DNA from 3 places in the Nocardia sp. NPDC060259 genome. Region 1 is predicted to be linked to each of the others. Evidence: riboswitches for the same ligand, from Rfam matches in the RefSeq annotation. Region 1 holds a riboswitch; each other region holds the start of a gene.
What was found. A riboswitch is a leader RNA that binds a small molecule or an ion and turns the genes downstream of it on or off. The one in region 1 is predicted to bind S-adenosylmethionine.
Positions count from the first base shown of each region.

Region 1 (5,529 bases):
ACCAGTGCCACGGCGGTGAAACCGTTGCCTGCGACCAGGTTGGTCAGCTGGGGGCCTGTGGCGGCGCCGAGGAACAGGGCGAAGGTGTAGAGGGCGGTGGCCGCGCCTCTGGCTTCGCCTGCCCGGGCGGCGATCGCCTGGACGGCTGCGGGAGCGGCGATGGCGACCGAGGCGACAAAGACGAAAAGCCAGGCGGCGACCCAGAGGCCGCCCAAGGGGACGGCAGTGATGCCTGCGGCCGCGCCTGCCGCGGCGAGTGCGCTGATCAGGCGCAGTTCCGGATTGATCGCCGCCAATCTGGTGGCCAGCAGGGGGATCGCGATCATGGCCGGGATCGCGCTGGCTCGCAGTGCGAGCAGTGCGGCACCGCCGGCACCGGCGCCGGCAGGCGGCGCCAGCTGGACGCCGGTGTAGATGCCGACGAAGGAGCCGAGGACGGCGAGGCAGCTCAGGTAGAGCAGGGTCAGGCGCGGGGTGCGCAGCAGGGTGGCGAACGCGGTGAACACTGTGCCCGCCGATGCCGCGGCCCGGCGCTTGCCCGGCTCGAGGACGGCGTGCAGCACCACGGCCGACACCGTGAAACTCAGTGCACCGGTGACGAATACCGCCCGCCACCCGAACACGTCGTCGATGACCTGGGCCAGCACCTGCGCGATCACGCCCGCACCGAGGAAAGAGCTGGTCAGGCAGGTCAGGGCGAAGACGCGTCGGGCGGGAGCGATGCGCTCGGCGAGGTAGGCGAAGGCCGCGGGGGCGAAGAAGGACGCGGTGAGTCCTTGCAGAATCCGGGCGGCGAGTCCGGCGCCGAGGTTCGGTGCGGTGATCACCACCAGCGTGGACACCGCGGTCGCGGCGAGGCCGGTCACGATCACGGGCCTGCGCCCCCACCGGTCCGACAGCGGCCCGGTCACCAGGAATCCGGCGCCGTAGGCCAGCCCGAACGCGGTGGTCGTCCAGGTCGCCGCGGCGCGGGAGGTGCCCCACGCCGCGGCCAGATCGCCCAGGACCGGAAGCACCACGTACAACTGCCCGACGACGAGAATGCCGACGGCGCAGATCGTCGCGACGGTGCGCCCGGTCGGCGCCCACGTCTCAGTAGTCGCCGGCGAGCTCACGCGCACGTTCCTTGGCCGCGGCGAAGCCGACCTGCGGGTCCTCGGTGAGCACGGTCGGGGCGAAGCGGATCTCGGCGACGTCCTTCACGCCGATGAATCGCAGCCAGTCCTGCACGAACGGGGTGGCGAAGTCGTTGCCGAACTGGATCGGCACGCCCGGCTGGTGCACACCGCTGGTGTACACGGTGACGGCCCGCTTGCCGTCGAGCAGGCCGGTGTAGCCGACCTCGGGATCGAAGCCGAACGCCCACCCGGGCTGGGTGACGATGTCGACGTACTGCTTGAGGATGTAGGGCACCCCGTGGTTCCAGATCGGGATGTTGACGACATACAGATCGGCGGCGGCGAACCGGTCGAACACGGCGCGTGCCTGCTCCCAGGCGGCGACCTGTTCCGGCGTCTGCTCCGACCCGGTGAACACGGCCAGTTTGGCCGCGGCCGCATCGGTGCCGAATTCGGGCAGTCCCGCGTCGAACAGGTCGAGCGTGTCGACCTGCAAGCCGGAATCCTTCGCGGCGAGCGTTTCGATGAAAGTCTGTGCAATGGCGCGAGATTGACTGAATTCGCCGCGTGCGGAGGCATTGATGTGCAGCAGAGTGGTCATGGGGAATAGCAGTACCGAGCCCGCGGACCCGCGACAATGATTTGTCGCACGCTGCGCTGATCCCCGCCGTGATTCCCGACCGCCCGGCGCGGCCTTTTGTCTCGAGCTGATCGCAAACCCGCGGCGCGCCGATGCCGCAGCTAGGGCTGTATCCGGCTGTCCCGGAACGGTATCGAACACGATCGTGGCGCCCGGACCTGCTGCTACATTTCCTCCCACGGTCACGAGTATCAGCAATTTCGAGCCCCGGCTCGCTGATCGGCAACCCTCGCTTGGCGGTGGGGTGCCCCGGGTGACGACCAGGCGCTCTCGAAAAAGAGAGCGCAAGCGCTGAATGCCCGGGGTTCCCTGGCGTCCGGATTCGAAGGAAATCATCAATGAGCAAGTTCTCGATCGGCTCGCGCCGTCGTTTCAAGATTGTGGCGGGTGCGCTGGCCGCGGTGAGTGTGGCGGCCGCGGTGGTCGGTTGCAGCGACGCGGGCGGCGGTGGTTCCGCGGACGGCCCGGTGTATTTCGGCGTCTCCGGTCCGCGCACCGGTCCGTCCGCCGAGTACGGCCGGTTGTGGCAGCAGGGCTTCGACCTCGCCCTCGACGAGATCAACGCCGCGGGCGGCATCAACGGCCGCAAGGTCGAATTGAAGTGGGAGGACTCGCAATCCGACCCCAAGCAGACGGTGCCGATCGCCACCAAGTTCGTCGACGACTCCTCGATCATCGCCGAGCTGGGCGACTTCTCCTCCCCGGCGTCGATCGCCGCGTCGCCGATCTACAACCGCGGCAAGCTCGTCCAGTACGGCTTCACCAACTCCGCGGTGGACTTCACCAAGGCCGGTGCCTACTCGTGGAGCCCGTCGATCACCCTCGACGTGTTCCAGGAGCGCAATGCCGAGTGGGTGAGCAAGAAGGCCAAGAAGGTCTCGGTGGTCTACCTCGAAACCGACTGGGGCAAGCAGGCATTCCAGTTCTTCGAGAAGTTCGCCAAGCAGAAGGGCGTGGAGATCGTCTACTCCTCGCCGATTCTGCCCGACTCCACCGATGTGAAGCCGATCCTGATCAAGGGCCGCGAGGCGAACCCGGAGGCGTTCGTGCACCTGGGCTACGGACCCGACGGCGCGCTGGTGGTCAAGCAGCTGCGTGACGTCGGCTTCACCGGTCAGTTCTTCGGTGGTCAGAACACCCCGCAGTTCATCTCGCTGGCGGGCGCGGCGGCCGAGGGCGACATCGTCAACGGCATCTTCAGCCCCGCCGACCCCGACCCGAAGGTGCAGGATTTCGTCACCAAGTTCCGCGCGAAGTTCAACACCGACCCCGGTGACTTCAATGTCTACGCCTACGACGCCCTGAATGTGGTGGTGCAGGCGGCCAAGAAGGGCGGGGCCACTCGCGAAGGCGTCCTGGACGGCCTGAAGACCGAAACCCGGTTCACCGGAATCGGTCTCGGCACCTTCGCGTTCGATCAGGAGACCCGCCGCCCGAAGGGCGTGAGCCCGCGCGAACTGGTGCTGACGGGCGGTAAGTTCGTCCCGACCGGCAATCGCTGATGTTCGACACCCTCGTCGCCGGTGTGGTCCACGGCAACGCGTACGCGCTGCTCGCCGTGGGCATCACCCTCATCTTCGGCGTCACCAATGTCATCAATTTCGCGCACGGCGCCGTCTTCGCGCTCGGGTCGATCCTTGGCTGGTGGCTGATCGCCGAACAGGGCTTCCCCCTGTGGCTGACCATCGTGTCGGTGGTCGCGATCACCGCGGTGGTCGGCGTCCTCATCGACGTCCTGGCCGTGCACCCGCTGCGCAAGGCGCCCGCCATCGCGGCATTGCTGGCGACGGTCGCGGCCGGGTTGATCATCGAGAACCTGACCCAGATCGTGTTCGGCCCGGACACGCGCCCGTTCCCACAGGTGCTGCCCACCAACAACTTCCAGCTCGGCGGTGTCCGCTTCGGCACCTCCGATCTGGTGATGTTCGCGATCACCCTGGCGGTCATGGCCGGGCTGGCCGGGTTCCTCCGGTTCAGCCGGTACGGCCTGGCCATCCGCGCCACCGCCCAGGACCCGGACGCGGCAGCCCAGATGGGCATCGGGGTGTCGCGCATCCAGGTGCTCGCCTTCGCGATCGCCTCCGGGCTCGGTGGGCTCGCGGGAATCTTCGTCGGCCTGTACAACTCGAACATCTCGCCGACCAGCGGCACTCTCGCCGGGCTCACCGGCTTCGTCGCCGCCACCATCGGCGGTCTCGGCTCGATTCCCGGAGCGGTGATCGGCGGCTTCGCGCTCGGCATTCTCGAGGCGTTCGGGATCTATGTCTTCGGCGACGGCTACCGCGATCTGATCACCTTCGGCGTCCTCGTGGCGTTCCTGGTCCTGCGGCCCGGTGGGTTGCTGGCGAAGGCGCCCGCCATCAGCGCCGAACCGCTCACCGGCACGTTCCTCGGTGTCGGCAGGCAGCTCAGGGTGCGATGGTGGCACGCGGTCGGGGCGTTCGCGGTGGCGGCGCTGATCGTGCCGCTGGTCGCGAACAACTACGCCATCGTGGTGGGCACCCAGATCCTGGCCTACGCCATCATCGCGGTCTCGATGACGCTGGTGGCCGGCTCGGCAGGGCAACTGGTGATCGGACAGGCAGGGCCGATCGCGATCGGCGCGTACACCTCGGCCATCCTGACGGTGAACCACGACTGGCCGTTCCTCGCCGCGGCGCTGGCAGGCGGTGTGCTTGCCGCGGTGATCTCCTCGATCCTGGCCGCGCCGCTGTGGAATCTGAACGGGCACTACGTCGCGATCGCCACCCTCGGGATCGGCATCGTGATCGTCGCGGTGATCCGCAACTGGGAGTCGCTGACCAGGGGCAGCTACGGCATCTTCGGCATTCCGGTGCCGAGCATCCTCGGCCACGAGTTCACCGAGAACACCGAGGTGTTCTGGCTGGAGCTGGTGTTCCTGGCGATCACCCTCGCGGTGGTCGTCGGTGTGCAGCGGTCCCGGCTCGGTACCGCCTTGCGGGCGGTGGGCGCCGACGAGGTCGCGGCCAGGTCATCCGGTATCCCGGTGCGCGACTACAAGGCGCTCGCCTTCGCGATCAGCGCCCTGTTCTCCGGGATCGCGGGCGCGCTGCTCGCCCATCAGTACAGCTACATCGACCCGACCGTGTTCAACCTGCCCATGTCCCTGCTGATCGTCACCGTGCTCGTGCTCGGCGGCACCGGATCGCCGTACGGCGCGGTGCTCGGCGCCGCGGTGCTGATCGGTGTCCCCGAGGCGCTGCGGCTGGCACCGGAGGCACGCATCCTGCTCTACGGCGTGGTGCTGCTGCTGATCATCCGGTTCCGTCCGCAGGGTGTTCTGGTGAGGAGTGAACGTGTCCCCGTCCCCGCATGAGCCCGTGCTCGCGGTCACCGGCCTGCGCAAGTCCTTCGGCGGCGTCCGCGCGGTCGACGGCATCGAATTGAACGTCGCCCCCGGTGAATTCGTGTCGATCATCGGACCCAACGGCTCCGGTAAGACGACCACGGTCAACCTCATCTCGGGCGTGCTGCGCCCGGACGAGGGTCGCGTCGAGGTGGCAGGCACTCGGCTGCGGCCCGGCTCGCAGGAGGCCGCGGCGCGGGCAGGCATCGCCAGGACCTTCCAGAACGGCAGGGTGTTCGGCAACCTGACCGTGCGCGAGAACGTCGAGATCGGCCTGCATACGACGGTCACCGCGGCCAGGCCGTGGCAGTCGCTGGCCCGGATCCCGGTGCTGCGCTGGATTCCGCTGCTGGCCGAGACGGTGCTGTCCCTGGTGCCGACCCCGGCGGTCCGCGCCGAACGCC
Region 1 is NZ_JBHXAY010000005.1:79,123-84,651, forward strand. It holds gene ACFWF2_RS04010 (MFS transporter) at 1-1,115, opposite strand, end outside; gene ACFWF2_RS04015 (FMN-dependent NADH-azoreductase) at 1,093-1,719, opposite strand; SAM riboswitch class IV at 1,939-2,055, shown strand; gene ACFWF2_RS04020 (ABC transporter substrate-binding protein) at 2,097-3,260, shown strand; gene ACFWF2_RS04025 (ABC transporter permease) at 3,260-5,095, shown strand; gene ACFWF2_RS04030 (ABC transporter ATP-binding protein) at 5,076-5,529, shown strand, end outside.

Region 2 (5,529 bases), on a different contig from region 1:
CTGGAAACCGATCAGCGCGGTCGGCGATGCCCACACCTTCCAGCTGGGGGAGCCCGGCCCGAAGAAACCGTAGTCGTCGCGGCGCAGGGTGGACGGATCGAAAGCCATTGCACGTGCTCCTTTGCAGTGCCGAGGCGAACCTCGCAGTTGAATACAACGCAACCGTAGCAATGGTGCGAAGTGAATACAACGGTTGCGTAGGATTGAGGCCGAGACGCCACCGCCGGGGTATCGTTCAGGAAACGACAGGAGGTGCGGGCGTGACCGCGACTCAGGAGCAACGGCCGCGGCGCCGCTATGCCCCGCGCCTGCCACCGCACGAGCGGCGCGCCCAGCTCCTCGATGCCGCCTTCGCAGTGCTCGGCCGGATGGAACTGCACGAGCTGAGCATGGAAGCCGTCGCCCAGGAGGCCGGCGTCGGAAAACCGGTGCTGTACACCGTGTTCAAGACCCGCGCCGAGCTCGTCGAGGCCCTGCTGGAACGCGAGCGCGAACGCGGGCTGGATCAGATCGCCGACACCCTGCCGGAAAACCTGCTCGACACCGATCCCGTCGCCGCCGCCTCGGCGACGGTCGAAGCGTTCGTCGGTGTCGCTCTCGCGAATCCGACGCGCTGGCGGCTGATCCTGGCGACCCCGGCCAGCGCTCCCGACGAATACCGTGCCGCCTTGCGTACGGCTCGCGCCGAGATCCTGGCCCGCGCGGAATCCCTTGTCCGCGTGGGTATCGCGATGTCGCCGCGCTGGTCGGGGATGGACGCGGGCCTGCTCGCGAACTCGACCCTCACCGTCGCCGAGATGCTCGGCAGGCTGGCGGTCAACGAGCCGCAGGAGTATCCGCGCGAACGGCTCCAGGAATACGTCCGCTCGATCGTCACCCTGCTGACAGGTACGGCGAGAGACTGAGTCAGCGGCTCTCGCGGGCCAGGCGCATCGTCTCGGTGAGCAGCTTCGACACCGCGGCGGCCTCGGTCAGGAAGCCGTCGTGCCCGTCGCGCGAGTGCACGATCTCGAGACCGGCGCAGCCGGGCAGCCCCTCGGCCAGCTCGGCCTGGGTGTGCAGGGGGTAGAGCCGATCGGAGTCGACACCGCCCACCACGCACGGGACCGGGGTCGAGGCCAGCGCGGCGGCGATCCCGCCACGGCCGCGACCCACGTCGTGCCGGTTCATGGCCTCGCTGAGCAGTACATAGGTGGCCGGATCGAATCGCTGACAGAGCTTCTCGGCCTGGTGCTCGAGGTAGCTCTGCACCGCGTAGCGGCCGCCCGTCCACGGATCCTCGTCGCCCTGGGGCCGATTGGTGAAGCGGTGGTCGAGCTCGCCGTCGGTGCGGTAGGTCAGGTGCGCGATGCGCCGGGCCAGGCCCATGCCGGTCATCGGGGCGCGACCGGTGCCGTGATAGTCCCCGCCCTGCCAATCCGGGTCGGCGGTGATGACGGCCATCTGGGTGGTCTGGGTGCCGATCTGATCGGCGGTGGCGCGGGCGCCGACGGCCAGCACGAGCGCGGCCGCGACCCGCTCGGGCTGCCCGACGATCCACTCCAGCACTCGCATGCCGCCCATCGACCCGCCGACGACGGCGCCCAGCCGCTCGATCCCGAGCAGCTCGAGCAGCTGCGCCTCCGCGGTCACCTGGTCACGGATGGTCAGATCGGGAAAGCGCGAGCCCCACGGCGTGCCGTCGGGCGCGAGCGAGGACGGGCCGGTGCTGCCCTTGCAGCCGCCGAGCACGTTGGTCGCGATCACACACCATTCGTCGGTGTCGATCGGCGCGCCGGGCCCGACCATGCCCTCCCACCAGCCGGGCTGCGCGTTGTCCGCGCTGGCGATGACATGCGAGTCACCGGTCAGCGCGTGTTCGACGAGCACCACATTGTCGAGCGTGGGCGAGAGCTCGCCCCAGCGTTGCACCGCCAGCCGCACATCGGGGAGCACGGCGCCGTTCTCCAGCGCGACGTCCCCGATGGCGACCACGCCGAGTCGCCCGTCCGGCGGTGGCAGCAGGGCCACACCGGTTGCGGGACGGGCGATCGGCGATTCGGTGCTCACAGTCACGTCGTCGCCGCCGCGAAACCTGCGCGCAGATCGGCCAGGATGTCGTCGATTCCCTCGATGCCGACGGCGAGCCGGACCAGCCCCGGAGTGACGCCGGAGGCCAGTTGCTCTTCGGGCGTCAACTGCGAGTGCGTGGTCGATGCCGGGTGAATCACGAGAGAACGCACATCACCGATGTTAGCGACATGGCTGTGCAGGCTTAACGCGTCCACGAACTTCTTGCCCGCGTCGACACCGCCGCGCAGCTCGAACGCGACGATCGCGCCCGCGCCCTTGGGTGCGAGCTGCTTGGCCCGCGCGTACCAGGGCGAGGTCTCGAGCCCCGCGTAGTACACGGCCTCGACGCCCGGCTGCTCGGCGACGAACTTCGCCACGGCCCCGGCGTTGGACACGTGCCGTTCGACCCGCAGGCTCAGCGTCTCGATGCCCTGGGCGATGAGGAACGCGTTGAACGGCGACACCGCGGCACCCAGATCTCGCAGCAGCTGCACGCGGGCCTTCAGCGCGAAGGCGGGCGCGCCAAGGTCGGCGAACACCGCGCCGTGATAGCTGGGATCGGGCTCGGTGAAACCGGGGAAGCGCGCGTTGCCGTCGGCGTCGCGCACGGTCCAGTCGAAGGTGCCGCCGTCGACGATCGCGCCCGCGACCGCGGCGCCGTGCCCGCCCAGGTACTTCGTGGCCGAGTGCACGACGATGTCGGCGCCGTTGGCCAGCGGCTGGATCAGGTACGGGGTCGCGACGGTGTTGTCGACGATCAGCGGGATACCGGCCTTGTGCGCCACCTCGGCGATGCCGGGGATGTCGAACACCGCGCTGCTCGGGTTGGCGATGGTCTCGCCGTAGAAGGCCTTGGTGTTGGGCCGGATGGCGGCCTGCCACTGCGCCAGGTCGTCGGGATCCTCGACGAAGGAGACCTCGATGCCGAGCTTGGGCAGCGAGTAGTGGAACAGGTTGTACGTGCCGCCGTAGAGGTGCGGGCTCGACACGATGTGGTCACCGGCGCTGGCCAGGTTCAGGATCGCGTAGGTCTCGGCGGCCTGGCCGGAGGCCAGCAGCAGCGCCGCGACGCCACCCTCGAGCGCGGCGATGCGCTGCTCGACCGCGTCCTGGGTGGGGTTCATGATCCGGGTGTAGATGTTGCCCGGTTCGGCGAGACCGAACAGCGCGGCGGCGTGGTCGGTGTCGCGGAAGGTGTAGGAGGTGGTCTGGTAGATCGGCAGTGCCCGCGCGTTGGTGCTCGCGTCGGGGGCCTGGCCCGCGTGGATCTGCTTGGTCTCGAAGGACCAGTTCTCGGGCAGGGCAGAGTCGGTCATGAATTGCTCCAGGATTGTTTGCCGGTGTCTCGCGTCAGCTGGGTCGGATCGACGGACAACAACACATGGGGGCCTCCTGCAATGCGCGCTTGCTCTCGACCTTCGAGAGCCCGGTCATCACCCGGAGCACCCCACCGCAGCTGGAGGGTTGCCGACCAGCGAGCCGGGGCTTGGCGCTGGTACTCATGACCTTGCCGTCATGTTAACCGGCCATCGTGTCAGCGCGGAAACTTCCCCCGGTTTCGTCGCCTGGATCACTCCGCCGACGGTGTGCCGACCCCTGGCGTGTCGCCGTCGGCGTGCGCACCGCAGACGCGGCGAAGCTCGTGGTAGGCGCGCAGGATGGCGGCCTTGGTCACCCCGGCGGCGGCTTCCGGCGTCGAGCCGAGCAGCTCGTCCTCGATGGCGGCGAGCGAGAGGTGGCACAACATCTGCCAGGTGCCGGCCACCACCCGGACCGAGAAGTCGTCCGGCGTGGTCGCCATCCGCTCGGCGAGTTGCGCGCAGACCGAGACGTTCTTCTTCTCCGCGTATTCGAGGGCGCGCGCGTTCACGGCCTGGCTGGTCCGCATGATCCGCTGCATCTGCTGGAACTGGCGCAGGAACCGGATGCCGTCGGCCTCGGCCTCGGTATCGACGACCTGCAGGTAGGCGTCACACAGCGCCTTGAGTTCGTTGCCGGTGCGCGGTTGCCCGGCGAGTGCGACGGCGACGGTGCTGCCGAACTCGTCGATCGGCGCGAGCACGATGTCTTCCTTGAGCGGGAAGTAGCGGTTGACCGTGCGCGGGGAGACATCGGCGCCCGCGGCGATCTGCTCGACCGTCGTCGCGTCGAAGCCCTGTGTTTCACACAGTCGCAGCCCGACCTCGATGATCGCCGCCTTGGTCTGGAGCTTCTTGCGTTCACGCAGGCCCGCCGGCACGCGGTCGGCCGCGGTGGGGCCTGCCGGTTCGGTCGCCCGGTCCGCGCCGATCGGAGTGGTCGAGTCCAGCATCCCTCCAGATTACCGTCCGGCCTGATTTGTCTGTCTTTTCACGTCAAGTGGCGCAGTCAGACATTTTGCTCTTGACGCCAATTGTCTCGTGGTGCCAGGATTAGGCCAGCCTTCGAGTGACTAGGAGTCCGTGGTGACCGGCATCGAGATAGACGCGAAACAAACTGAGGCACAACAGAGTTCGATGCGATGGTGGGCGCTGGCTGTCCTCGCCTCCGCGCAGTTGATGGTGATCCTCGACGCCACCGTCGTCACGATCGCGCTCCCGTTCGCCCAGAAAGACCTCGGCATCAGCGAGGGCGACAAACAGTGGGCGCTCACCGCCTACACCCTGATCTTCGGCGGCCTGCTGCTGCTGGGCGGGAGGATGGCCGACTACCTCGGCCGCAGGCGCATCTTCCTGATCGGCCTGGTCGGGTTCGCCGCCGCGTCGGCGCTGGCCGGGCTCGCCCAGGACGGGTTGCAGCTGTTCCTCGGGCGTGGCTTGCAGGGCGCGTTCGCGGCGTTGCTCGCGCCATCGGCACTGTCGCTGTTGTCGGTGACGTTCACCGATGTCAAGGAGCGGGCGCGCGCGTTCGCGGTGTTCGCCGGGATCTCGGCGGGCGGTGTCGCGTTCGGGTTGATCGTCGGTGGCGCGCTCACCGAGTACGTGTCGTGGCGCTGGACCCTGCTGATGAACACGCCGGTCGCGATCGTCGCGCTGCTCGGCGCGCTGGCGGTCATCGTGCGCGATGTGCCGGTGCCGCGGGTCGGCGGTTACGACCTGCCCGGCGCCGTCACCGTGACGCTCGGGCTGGTGTCGATCGTCTACGGATTCAGCCGCGCCGCCGAACACGGCTGGCTGGCCGCGAGCACCCTCGGCCTGCTCGGGGCGGGCGCCGCGCTGCTGATCGCCTTCGTCGTCATCGAGGCGCGCTCGGCGAATCCGCTGCTGCCGCTGCGCATTCCGGGGGAGATCAACCGGGGTGGCGCGCTGCTGGCCGCGCTGTTCATCCCGATCGCCATGTTCGCGATGTTCCTGTTCCTGAGCTTCTACTACCAGAACACCCTCGGCTACTCGCCGCTGAAAGCGGGCGTCGCGTTCCTGCCGTTCCCGGTCGGCATCGCGATCTCGGCGGGAGTCACCAGCGCGCTGATGCCCAAGCTCGGCCCGCGTCCGCTGATGG
Region 2 is NZ_JBHXAY010000002.1:91,280-96,808, reverse strand. It holds gene ACFWF2_RS01605 (oxygenase MpaB family protein) at 1-108, opposite strand, end outside; gene ACFWF2_RS01600 (TetR/AcrR family transcriptional regulator) at 261-905, shown strand; gene ACFWF2_RS01595 (homoserine O-acetyltransferase) at 907-2,055, opposite strand; gene ACFWF2_RS01590 (bifunctional o-acetylhomoserine/o-acetylserine sulfhydrylase) at 2,052-3,368, opposite strand; SAM riboswitch class IV at 3,449-3,559, opposite strand; gene ACFWF2_RS01585 (TetR family transcriptional regulator) at 3,623-4,363, opposite strand; gene ACFWF2_RS01580 (MFS transporter) at 4,497-5,529, shown strand, end outside.
Region 2: it holds a riboswitch for S-adenosylmethionine, as region 1 does, so the genes downstream of both, ACFWF2_RS01590 (bifunctional o-acetylhomoserine/o-acetylserine sulfhydrylase) here and ACFWF2_RS04020 (ABC transporter substrate-binding protein) in region 1, are expected to answer to the same signal.

Region 3 (5,529 bases), on a different contig from region 1:
CACCCGACGAACCTCCCCACCTGGGTCGACACCGCCCTCGCCGCCCACCCCGAGGTCTGGGCTGCAGGCGGCCACCCGAACACGGTGTTCCGCACCAACTTCCGCGAACTCGTCCGCATCACCGCCGGCCTGCCGATCGAGATCGACTGAGGTCGGCCGCGCGCGATGTGCGTCAACCGGGCAGAAGGGCCCCTGTGCGAGGTTCCGGCGCGGGCGTAGTTTGGGGCGGTGAGTGAAGTGCGACGAACCCCGGCCGAGCTGGTGGTCCCCGATGATCTGAGCGGGATCACCGCCGAGCAGTACCGGGAATCGATGCGGCACTATCCGGCCGGAGTCACCGTGGTGACCATCGGCGCCGAGACCGGCCCGGTGGGCTTCACGGCGACGTCGTTCGCCTCGCTCTCCCTGGAACCACCCCTGGTGTCGTTCAACATCGCCCACACCTCGTCGAGCATCGACGCACTGCGCGCCGCCGACTCGGTCGTCATCCACTTCCTCGGCGAACACCAGCACCACCTCGCCCACCGCTTCTCCCGCACCGCCGCCGACCGCTTCACCGACCGCTCCCTGTGGACCACCCTCGACACCGGCGAACCGGTCCTGCACGGCACCCCCCTCTGGCTCCGCACCACCCTCCACCAACTCATCGACATCGGCGACCACACCCTCGCGGTCGGCCTGGTCACCCGAGTCCACGACCAAACCCACGAATCCCCCACCGCCGCCCCCCTCCTCTACTACAACGGCAAATACCACCGCCCCACCGCCCTCGACACCTGATCGGGTGGGGCGGCGGGCGACGGCGAGAACTCAGCCGATGAGGCAGGGGGCGGCGCCTGCGGGGGAAGCGGCGGTGAGGGGGCGGGTTTCGGGGGTGGGGTTCCAGAGGCCTTCGGTGGTGGTGTAGGTCCAGGTTGGGCCGGATTCGGTGAGGGTGGCGATGGCCGTGATCAGGCGGTCTACGTCGGTGGTGGTGGTGCCGAGGCCGATGCTGGCGCGGAGGGCGGCGTCGAGGCCGAGGCGGGTGAGGAGGGGGTGGGCGCAGAAGCGGCCGTCACGGATGCCGATGGCGTGTTCGGCGGAGAGGTAGGCGGCGACCTGGCCGGGGGCGTAGCCGGCGACGGTGAAGGCGACGATGCCGACGCAGTCGGGGCTGTCGGACCAGATGCGGACGATGTCCACGCCGGGAATCGCGGCCAAACCGTCGCGCAGACGGTCGGCCAGGAAGCGTTCGTTGGCAACGAGTTCGGTGGGATCGATGGCGGCCAGCGCGTCACAGGCGGCGGCGATCGCGGCCGCGCCGAGCACATTCGGCGAGCCCGCCTCGTGCCGCTGCGGCGCCGCGGCCCACTCGACCTGTTCCACACCGACTTCGCGCACCGCGCCACCACCGGCCAGGTACGGCTCGCCCGCGTCGAGCCAGTCCCGCCTGCCGACCAGCACACCGGCGCCGAACGGCGCGTACAGCTTGTGCCCGGAGAAGGCGAGATAGTCGATCCCGTTCTCACGCAGCGAAATCCGGCGATGCGGGGCCAACTGCGCCGCGTCGACGAGAATCCGCGCGCCGCACAAGTGGGCGATGGTGGCCAGCCGCTCCAGCGGCAGCACCTCACCGGTGACATTGGACGCCCCGGTCACCGCGAGCAATGCGGCGGGCTTGCTGCACAATTCGGCGACGACCCGCCGGATCGTCTCCTCGACGGTGTCGGCCGCCCGCACGACCCGACGACCGTGCGCGGTCCACGGCAGGAAGTTCGCGTGATGCTCGATATCGAGCACGACGGTCTCGCCGGGCACGCAGCCTGCCAGCAGGTTCAGCGAATCGGTGGTGTTGCGGGTGAACACGACGACCTGGTCGTCACACGCGTCGACGAACCGGGCGACGGCGCCACGCGAGGCCTCGTAGCACTCGGTGGAGATCCGCGAGGCGTAGCCCGCGCCGCGGTGCACGCTGGCGTAGTACGGCAGCAGCTGCGAGATCCGGTCGGTGACCTGCCGCAACGCGGGCGCGCTCGCCGCGTAGTCGAAGTTGGCGTAGGTGCTTGTGCCGCCCTGCACGAGCGGAACCTGCAGGTCGGCGCCGGACACGGCGGCCAGGGCACAGGTGGGGTCGATTACTGCGGTCATGACGAAATCCCGTCGGCTCAGGGACTCGTTCCCGAAAAGGGTGCTGCGAGTCCGCGCTTGCCGCGCCCACTGCGGACGGCGGCCTGGTCGTCACCCGGAGCACCCCACCGCGGAGGAGGGTTGCCGACCAGCTAGCCGGGGCTTGTCGCTGGTACTCGTGACCTGTTGACGAGAGTGACAGACGATCCAGGGAGCTGTCAACCACCACCATCGGCACGCCCGAACCGACAGGAATCGCCGACGCCGGGTCGCCACGCAACTAGCATCCGACGAAGGCGACGGCTACGCCGACGACTCGGCAGATCAACGTGGCGCTGCGGGTGGGTTCTGATGTCAAACCGGTACACAAGGGGTGAACTTTGCCCGCGATGGACGCCGTACGATCGAGTGAACCGAAATCAGTCCATGCCTTCGATCGGAAGAACACCATGTCACACGCCCTGAGCTCCACACCGGCGGACGTGAACGCCGATCTAGCAGACGAATTCGTCCACCTTGCTCGGTTGGCGATGGCAGGCCGCGAACAGGACGTCACCATGTTCGTCCGCCGCGCCGCGCGCCGGCATCGCACCGACTGCCCCGAGCTCGCCGAGGCCCTGATCGGACTGCTCAGACAGAACCCGACGCGGGCCAATCCGCTACGCGCCGAACTCGATACGCCGATCCCCGTCGACGGCGACAGCCGCCTGCCGCTGCTGCGGGTCGTGCCGCCCGGCGCCACCGCGGAGGTGCCGATCCTGCCCGCCGAGACCTACCGGGTGCTCACCCAGATCGTCGACGAACGCAAGCAGGCCGACCGTCTCGCCGCCGCCGACCTCACCCCGGCGCGCAGCCTGCTCTTCGTCGGTCCGCCCGGCGTCGGAAAGACCATGGCCGCGGCCTGGCTCGCCCATCAGCTGGAGTTGCCGCTGGTGGTGCTCGACCTGGCCACGATCATGAGCAGCCTGCTCGGCAAGACCGGCACCAACCTGCGCCACGCCATCGACTACGCCAAGCAACGACCCTGCGTGCTGCTGCTCGACGAACTCGACGCGATCGCCAAGCGCCGCGACGACGACCGCGATGTGGGCGAGCTGAAACGCCTGGTCACGGTGCTGCTGCAGCAGATCGACGACTGGCCGTCGGGCGCCGGTCTGGTGATCGGCGCGACCAACCACGCCGAGCTCCTCGACCCGGCCGTGTGGCGGCGCTTCGACGTCACCGTCGGCTTCGAGCTGCCGGAGACGACGCAGCGCGGTGAGGCGATCCGCCGCTTCGCAGGCCAACCGCTACCCGATGCCGCCGTCGACGCCGTCGCCATCGCGTCGAAAGGCTTGTCGTTCAACGATATCGAGCGCACGATGCTGCGGTTGCGGCGTCGTTGCGTGCTCGATGACCAGCCGCTGCCGGACTTGATGGCCGAGCATTCCGCGCGTCTGGTAGCTGAACTTTCGCGGACCGATCGGTTACAGCTGGCACAGACCCTGGTCGGCATGTCAGGCTTGTCTCAGCGCCAGATCAGCGCGCTGACGGGGGTGTCGCGCGATACCCTCCGTGGCTTCACGCACCGACGGCAATAACGTGCTCGCTGGGGGGATTTCGGGTGGCCGGACCGCGATTTCTGATCGGCTTCGGTGAGCGGCTGACCGCGCCGATCGCCCCCGGCAGAGGCGGTGATTCGCCGCAGCCGCCGTATACGGTCGCGCAGGCGCGGGTCCGGCTCGCGCCGATGGTGCGCGCGGCGAGCGAGAGCGCGGTGGCGCTGCCCAGGGTCGCCTGCCCGGACGACGAGACCGTCACCGCGGTCACTCTGCATCCGCAGTATGTGTCCACAAGCGGTTATCCCACCAGGCTTCTCGCGTCGATGGAGTTCGACCCGCTGGGCAGCAGGCCGGTGACGGTCGTACCGGACGGCCATGCGCCGCGAGCCAGCACGCTGCTGTTTCTCGCGACGACCCGCGCCAACCTGCGGCTGCTCGCCACTCGCATCTGCGCCGAGACTCCGTTGCGCGCCGCCGAACACGGCATCGTCAGCTTGGCCGAGTTCCGCCTCAACTCCTCCGCCGATCGGCTGAGACTGACTGCCGCCCAGCCGGATTCGGAGACCGTGGCCGAGCTGGTCCTGCACTCCGGCCGTGACATCGCCCTGCAGGGCCTGCTCGACTACTCCCGCGATCTGGATCTCGACGTCGCGATCGACCGCAGACTCGACAACGGCGGTCTCGCCTTCGTCCCGGTCACCGGCACCCACGCGGCCGTCGCCGCGCTGGCAGGCTATTCGTTCACCAGGGTGATCCGCCGCATGCCACGAATGCGGACCCAGCTCGGCCGCGATACCCGCTCCACCGCAACACTTTCGCGCTTCCGCCCTGACCTGCCGACCGCCGAGCCGACCGACCGCGAGCTCACCATCGCCGTGTTCGACGGCGGGTTGCCCGCGCGCACCCCACTGACCCGCTGGGTCGACGCGCACACTTTCGCCGACAGCGCGGCGTCGCATCGCAATTACCTCGACCACGGCCACCGGGTCACCTCGGCACTGCTGTTCGGCAGCGTCGACCCCGCGCATCCGGTGCCGGTGCCCTACGGCTACATCGACCACTACCAGGTGCTCGACGAGGACACCGACGACGACCAGTGCGAGCTGTACGCGGCCATCGACCGCATCGACAGCGTCCTGCGCCAGCGCAAATACGAGTTCGTCAATGTCAGCATCGGCCCCGAACTGCCGATCGAGGATGACGAAGTGCACGCGTGGACCGCGTTCTGGGACGACTACCTCAGCGACGGCACCACCCTGGCCACCATCGCCGTCGGCAACAACGGGGAGGCTGATCGGCCCAGTGGCAATGCGCGCGTGCAGGTTCCGGCCGACAGCGTCAACGCGCTGGCGATCGGATCGTCGGATCGCAGTGGCGCGCTGTGGAATCGGGCGCCGTATTCGGCGATCGGGCCCGGTCGTGCGCCCGGCACGGTGAAACCCGATCTGCTCGCGTTCGGCGGCAGCGACGACGAACCGTTCCATGTCGTCGGCCCGGACGGCACGGCGATCCCCGATTCCGGGACCAGCTTCGCCGCGCCGATGGCCCTGCGCGCCGCGTTGGGCGCGCGCACCCTGTTCGGCCCGAAGCTGGGCGCGCTCGACCTGAAGGCCCTGCTCGTGCACACCGCCGAACGGCGAAGCAGCTCACCGGATTCCGATTCCGGACACGGCCGCATCGCCGCGACCCTGGCCCAGCTGGTGCTGTGCGGCGACGGCGAGGCGCGGGTCCTGTACCAGGGCGAACTGACCCCGGCGAAGTACCTGCGCGCCCAGATCCCGCTGCCCGCCGCACTGCCTGCGGGCATGGTGCGGATCAGGGCGACGCTGGTCTACGCGACACCGGTCGACCCCGCCGACCCTGGCAGCTACACCCGCAGCGG
Region 3 is NZ_JBHXAY010000041.1:48,526-54,054, reverse strand. It holds gene ACFWF2_RS17290 (YbaK/EbsC family protein) at 1-150, shown strand, start outside; gene ACFWF2_RS17285 (flavin reductase family protein) at 313-780, shown strand; gene ACFWF2_RS17280 (aminotransferase class V-fold PLP-dependent enzyme) at 811-2,127, opposite strand; SAM riboswitch class IV at 2,176-2,290, opposite strand; gene ACFWF2_RS17275 (AAA family ATPase) at 2,556-3,686, shown strand; gene ACFWF2_RS17270 (S8 family peptidase) at 3,710-5,529, shown strand, end outside.
Region 3: it holds a riboswitch for S-adenosylmethionine, as region 1 does, so the genes downstream of both, ACFWF2_RS17280 (aminotransferase class V-fold PLP-dependent enzyme) here and ACFWF2_RS04020 (ABC transporter substrate-binding protein) in region 1, are expected to answer to the same signal.